DNA from 2 places in the Pseudarthrobacter sp. CCNWLW207 genome. Region 1 is predicted to be linked to the other one. Evidence: predicted binding sites of a transcription regulator. Region 1 holds the regulator's gene; the other holds the start of a gene.
The links. Region 1 encodes LexA, which represses DNA repair genes until DNA is damaged. Its sites were predicted from a motif close to TCGAACANNTGTTCGA; they were not measured.
Positions count from the first base shown of each region.

Region 2: V9L17_RS08615 (DUF6504 family protein) is a predicted target of LexA. The motif match lies at 1,783-1,798, and genes of this name have one in related genera.

Region 1 is NZ_JBBCBS010000010.1:48,668-52,072, forward strand. It holds gene V9L17_RS16705 (histidinol-phosphate transaminase) at 1-605, opposite strand, end outside; gene V9L17_RS16710 (LysM peptidoglycan-binding domain-containing protein) at 662-1,072, opposite strand; gene lexA (transcriptional repressor LexA) at 1,420-2,166, shown strand; gene V9L17_RS16720 (ATP-dependent DNA helicase) at 2,241-3,405, opposite strand, start outside.
Region 2 is NZ_JBBCBS010000004.1:155,630-159,034, reverse strand. It holds gene V9L17_RS08620 (DNA polymerase III subunit alpha) at 1-1,383, opposite strand, end outside; gene V9L17_RS08615 (DUF6504 family protein) at 1,380-1,712, opposite strand; gene V9L17_RS08610 (hypothetical protein) at 1,879-2,268, shown strand; gene V9L17_RS08605 (chorismate mutase) at 2,362-2,682, opposite strand; gene V9L17_RS08600 (VOC family protein) at 2,702-3,124, shown strand; gene V9L17_RS08595 (SOS response-associated peptidase) at 3,184-3,405, opposite strand, start outside.

The DNA.
Region 1 (3,405 bases):
TGGTAAGCCTCATCCACAATCACGATGGTCTGGCTCTCCTCGCCGGCGGCGTACACGGCCTCCACAACATCCAGCCCCAGACCTGTACCGGTGGGGTTGTTGGGCGAACTCAGGAAAACGATGTTCGGCTGGAGTTCCTTCACCTGCAAGGCGGCTGATTCGGCGCTGAGGCCGTAGCCGAGCGCGCGCTGGCCGGCAACGTACTTTGTGTCGGTGCCGCTGGCCAGTAGGGGGTACATGGAGTACGTGGGAGGGAAGCCCAGGGCCGTGCGGCCGGGTCCGCCAAACGCCTGGAGGATTTGCTGAAGCACTTCGTTAGAGCCGTTGGCTGCCCAGATGTTGGTTGCGTCAAGACCGTGGCCAAGGTACTCGGCCAGCGCAACGCGGAGATCGGAAAATTCACGGTCCGGGTAGCGGTTCAGGCCGGCGGCTGCCTCGGTGACTGCTGCGCTGATCGCGGCCCGTACGTCCGCAGGAACGCCGTGGGTGTTTTCGTTGACGTTCAGCAGAATGGGAACATGCAACTGGGGAGCCCCGTACGGGGTCAGGCCACGGAGGTTGCTGCGGAGGGGAAGGCGGTTCAGACGCTCTAGCTGGTCATTCACCTGAACAGTTTAGTGCCGAAGCATGGACCCCGAAAATGTGACGGTCAGCGGCAGCGTCACTTCACAGGTACAAACAGCTGCTGGCCTGGCACGACAGCGCCGGCAGTGAGGTTGTTGAGCTGGACGATGTCCGCTATCACGTCACGGGGATCGCGCTCGGGCGCAACCGCTGCCGCGATCGCCCACAGCGACTCCCCGGACTGCACGGTGACGGACACTGTCGGTGTGACTGCGAGATCGGCTGCGGAGTCTGCTGCCTTGGCGGGGGCGTTCAAGAATCCCGCCAGCAGGAAGATCAGGACAGCGAGCAGGACCAGCGGGATGCCGATCAGGACCACCCGTCCGCGTCGCGTCAGGCGAAGGGGCGGCAACGGCTGCTTGCCGGGGCGGACCTGCGGGACTGACGTGAGGTGCTGTACCGAGACGAACTGCGGACGGGAGTCCTGCGATGCTGAAAACGCTGACATGAAATGAGCCCTCCTGGACCATGCTTTGCTGCCCGGAGTGTTCCTTCCGCTTGTCCGGCGAAGCGGACGTTCCCGAAGTATTCGAATCTTCGAACGCTTCCGGAAGCGAATAGAACACATGTTCGAACTTTGCTTCTTCTGTTTTAGCACTTATCAACGAACATTGTCGAGACTCGCTAGAACAAATGTTTGAAAAAGTGTTGCGGCTGGCCTACGTTTGAACCAAGGATCAACCACCCGAAGTACAGCCACCTCTGTAGTTGATCAGCAGGGTCTGACAATCAATGCCGGAGGCTCCCGGCACCCGGCGCCGGAGGCACCGGGGCAACGGAAAGGCATTGGCTAACATGGCAGCAGCAGCCGGCGGCAGGGCGACCCAGCGGGGTCCACAGCCCCAGAGGACTCCCAAGGGGCTGACTGCCCGTCAGAAGAAGATCCTGGAAACGATCCAGCGTTCAGTCAATGACAACGGATACCCCCCGTCCATGCGCGAAATTGGCGACACCGTGGGGCTGGCCAGCCTCTCCAGCGTGACGCATCAACTCTCGCAGCTGGAGAAGTTGGGATACCTGCGCCGGGACCCTAAGCGGCCACGGGCCATGGAGGTCCTGATGCCGCTCACCTTGGATGGCGGGACTGCCAAGGCTCCGGGCTCCGCCGCACCGGCAACCCTGCGGGGCATCAGCGGCGGGAAGGTAACGGAGCTTTCCACTGCCATGGATACGGCCATGGTTCCCCTGGTGGGCCGGATCGCAGCCGGCGGGCCGATCCTTGCGGACCAGGTGGTTGAAGACGTGATGCCCCTCCCCCGCCAACTGGTCGGTCAGGGCGAGCTCTTTATGCTCAGGGTGGCCGGAGACTCCATGGTGGACGCGGCCATCTGCGATGGCGACTGGGTGGTAGTGAGGCGCCAGGCCGACGCCGTGAACGGGGACATCGTCGCAGCACTCCTGGACGACGAAGCAACCGTCAAGACGTTCCGCCAGCGGGACGGCCACACGTGGCTGTTGCCGCAGAACACGCAGTACGAACCCATCCTTGGCGACCACGCCACCATCATGGGCAAGGTCGTTTCGGTTCTGCGTTCACTCTAGGTACAGTCCCCAGCAGCAAAAAGATCAGCTGGGCCCTCCCACAAGGGCTGGCTCAGCTGATCTTCGCAGTTAACTCAGGCGTGCTCTTTGGACAGCCGTTCCAGCGCCGCGAACGCGATCTTGCGATCTGTGGTAGGCCAGAAGGGCGGCAGCGCACCCCGGAGGAATCCGGCGTACCTCTCGGTGGCCAGCCGTGAATCAAGCACCGCCACCACACCTTTGTCCCCGGTGGACCGGATCAGCCGGCCGGCACCCTGGGCAAGCCGGATGGCGGCATGAGTGGCGGAGACCGACATAAAGCCGTTGCCGCCGGCCTGGGCGACGGCCCGGGAACGGGCAGTCATAAGGGGGTCGTCCGGCCGAGGGAACGGAATGCGGTCAATCACCACCAGCCGGCAGGAGCCCCCGGGTACGTCCACTCCCTGCCACAGGGACATGGTTCCGAAGAGGCATGTGTCGGGCTCGTCGGCGAACTGCTTGACCAAGGCGGTCATCGTGGAATCGCCCTGGCAGAGGATGCTCAGTCCCAGACGGGGCCGCAAGGCGTCGGCTGCTTCTTCTGCGGCGCGGCGTGAGGAGAACAGGCACAGTGCACCGCCGCCTGAGGCCCTGATCAGCGCCTCGAGCTCCTCCAGTGCCTCCGGGGACACACCGCGCCCGGGCTTGGGCAGGTGCCCGGCAACGTACAGTATTCCCTGCTTTGGGTAGTCAAACGGGGAACCGACGTCAATGCCCGTCCAGCTCGGGGCGCCCGGGCCCACAAGGCCCAGCCCGCCGGCGGCCGGCTCGAAAGCGGAGCCGATGGCCAGTGTGGCCGAGGTCAGCACCACGGTGTGGCCTTCGAACAGTCCCTCGCGAAGCTTCCCTGCGACGCTGAGCGGTGCGATGTTTATCAGTGCCGGTGCGGCGTCGTCGGGCTGCGCATAGCCTTGCTGCGGATCGAAGGTGCTGGCGCGCGAGAACCACACCACTTCCCGGTTCTCCCGGGCCACGATCAGCCGTTCACACAGTTCCAGGATGAGCATCAGGCGTGAGCGCGCGAGCTGGCGCCCGCCGTCGGCCGTCTGGCTGCTGTCCCCCTTCGAGTCGGACAGGGCAGCCCTGCAGGCGTCACGCAGTTGGTCGATGCAGTCCAGCTGCTCGTCATTTAGGCCGTTGGGAAGGAGCCCGTTGGGAACCCCTGCCAATGCCAGTTCCAGGTTGGCGGCCGCAGCGTTGAGGGCGTCCACCGTAATGGCC
Region 2 (3,405 bases), on a different contig from region 1:
GCTCATCAGCGTGACGCGCTCGGCACCGAAGCGGTCAAAGATCCTCCGGTATACGTTGTGCCGCTCAGCGCTTTCAACATCGATGTCGATGTCCGGCAAGGTGGCCCGGTCTTGGGACAGGAACCGTTCGAAGATCAGGTCATGCTGCAGGGGGTTCACTTGGCTGACGTCGATGAGGTAGTTGACCAGGCTGGAAGCTCCTGAACCCCGGGCTGCGGCGCGGACTCCCATGTCAATGATCATCCGGGAAACCTCAGCAACAGTCAGGAAGTAGGAGGAGAACCCAAGGTTCCGGATGATCCCCAGTTCGTGCTCCAGCCGCGAGCGCATTTCCTTTTCGGCGGTACCGGATACGCCGGGAAACCTCTTGCCGATACCGGCCTCGCAGCGCTGGACCAGCTCAAGGTGCGGGTCCTGGCTGATACCGATGACCGAGGCTTCAGGGACTACGGGCTGCTTCCAGCCCATGTCTGTTACGGGGTCAATCCGGCAGAGGTCGGCGAGCGCTTCTGTCTGCGCCATGAGCTGTTTGAGGTCCGCCGCACCGTATCCTGCGGCGCCGATGATTTCCTTGCCCAGCTGGAGCATTTGGACGGACGACTTCAGCCAGGCTTGCCCGTTGGGCTGAAGGAGGGGTTCTGCGGCCAGTTCAGGCAGTGACTTCAGTGTGCGGGCCGAGTCCAGGACGTCAGCCGTTGCGGCGCCGTCCTCGGCGCAGTACCGGACGGCATTGGTGAGCACGGCCGGGACCTGGTGCTCCTCCGCGAGTTTGAGCATCCGCACTGCGTGGGCTGTGCTCAGTGGTGAGCCAGGCGAGCTCAGCTGGGAAACCACTTCGGCGACTATGGTTCCTCGGGGCATGGCATCAAGCCAGCGTTTGAAGAGGGTGCGGGGACGCAGGTACCGCCGCCCGCCCATGGCACGTCCGACGTCGGAATCCGGGCCGATCAGGACAGTCAGGACCGGCTTCAGGGTTTTCGGGTCAAGCGTCCGGGAGGCAAGTTCCGCGCGGGTGACGGCTACCGGCACTGCTCCCCCGGCTTTGCCGGAGGTCCGGGCATGGGCGTCGGACACGAGCCGGCACAGCGCACGATAGCCCGCACCGCTGTTGTGGCCGCGGGCGAGGACCACCACCCGTCCGGCGAGCTGGGTTCGGTGGTCGCCGTCGTCGTCGAACACCGCAAGGTCAACACCCACGATGGGGTCAATCCCTGCTGCCATGCAGGCCTTGAGGTGTTTGACGGTGCCGTACAGGCCGTCCCGGTCAGTGCAGGCGAGCGCTGTGGCGGCGTCGGAGGCAGCAACCTGGGCGAGTTCGTCCGGCCAGGACACCCCGTAGTGGGCGCTGAAGGCTGTGGAAACGTGGAGGTGTGTGAAGGTCATGCTGTTCTGGGGTGGATTGCGTCATGGATCCGGAGCAGCCGCCAGCGGCCGCTTCCGAGGTGGCGGCTCAGGTCCAGGGTGAGGGTTTCTTGCTTCAGGTGGCCGGTTTCAGCTGGTTCTGCCCGCACCTGGACCCGCCAGATTTCGTGGTCCACCAGCCCTGGCCCGCTTCCCAGGGGTGCGCGGCTTTCCTCGGCCCACCACTGCCTGCGTTCGAACCACCGGACAGGTTCGGCGCAGACTATGTAGTGCCGCCCTGCCCACTGGAGGGACACCGGCTGTCCGGATGCGCTGCAAAGGACGTCAACTGATTCGCTGAACATGCCCATGGGCGCCTCCCGGAACTGAATGAACCGTTGCCCCGGGGACGGGTCATCCCGGGGTTTCGAACACGGCTGTTCGAATACATATTCGAATAAATCCAGTCTACGCCGGTGCCCCGGCAAAACCTAGACAGGGGTGGACGGACGGGACGGCAGGTAGCAGGATGGTGGCATGAGCACCAATGACGCACTCCTGAAGCAGGTAAGCATCAAAGCCCAGGACTCCACGCTCCTGGCCACTTTTGATATTGAAGGCAACATCCCGGGCTCGGGTGCGTACGTGGTGGGGCTTATGGCTGCCAGCCCTGACTACTCGTCGCAAAGACGGCTGGGCATTGAATTCATGAACGGGGAGGCGATCGCCTTCTACTCGTTCAGCCATGAACAGGGAACCGAGGAGAACTACGACCTCAGCGGAGTCACGCATTCGGGCAGCACCATTACCGGAGTCTTCCCTATGGATGCTATCCACGGGCTGGGCAAGGGACACATCATGTCGGCGTTCAGTGAGGCCGATGGCCGGGAATTCCAGTCCGGCATCGCCGTCGAGGAATCACTCTAACCCGGGAAAAAGAGCAGGCGCCCTGCCGGAACAAATCCGGTGGCAGGGCGCCTTGGAATTACTGGGAACAGCTCGGGACTGCTGGGGACAGTGTCAGCTGTTTTCTTTGTGGACCTTCAGCTCGAGTTCGATGAATCCCGAGATCATGGCCCGGTACGTTGACTCCACGATGTCCGGATCGATGTCCTTCTTTTCCGCGGCGGACCGGACGTGTTCGATGATCCGCTCCACCCGGCCAGGGGCCCGGACTTCGGCGTCGTCCCCCTTGAGGGTTCCGGCAATCCTGATCAGCCGTTCGCGCCGGGCAATGAGGGTGACGATCTGGTCATCCACCTCGTCGACTGCAATCCGCACGGCGGCGAGCTGTTCCTTGTCGGCCAGCGCGTCCCTATCGTTTCCTTGAATTGTCGCCATCTTCTGACAGTATCGAAGCATGCAGCCCAGAGTCGACTTCATCTCACTAGGTGTGCGCAGCGTAGCCGCCTCCCGCCGCTTCTATGCCGAAGGCCTTGGCTGGCCCGTGCACAAGGAATTCCCTGATGACGTGTTATTCATCCAGGTCAACCACGGACTCATCCTCTCCCTGTGGAACGCCGGCCAAATGCAGGCCGAGGCCGGAGTTGATGCGCCAGGGCCGGTCCCCTGCATCACGCTCAGCCACAACCTGGCCAGCACGGAGGAAGTGGACCGGGTCATGGCCGAAGCCGCTGCTGCCGGGGCGAGGATCGTTGCGGAGCCGGTCACTCAGCCGTGGGGCGGGTACAGCGGCTACTTCGCGGACCCGGACGGCTTCCGCTGGGAAATTGCCTACAACCCCACGTGGGCAGTGGACGACGCCGGCCAGGTCACCGTCTAGGAGTCAGGAACCCCCGCCGCCCCGGGTCAGGGGAGGGGTCAACGAACGAACGGCTTGGCTTAGAAAAGCGCCTCGACGGGACGGATGAGTTCCGGGGAATTGTTGCGGACGTTTCCCACTTCCCGGCCAACGGAATCCACGCGCCAGTCCCCTGCCACATCCTTCACATGGGCGCGGACCAGGTCCACCAGGAAGGCTGCATCGTCAATCTGCGGGTCGATCCACGACTCCATGGTGGCCCGGTCCATGGGCAGCGGCACCCGGTCGTGCAGGGCGGTGAG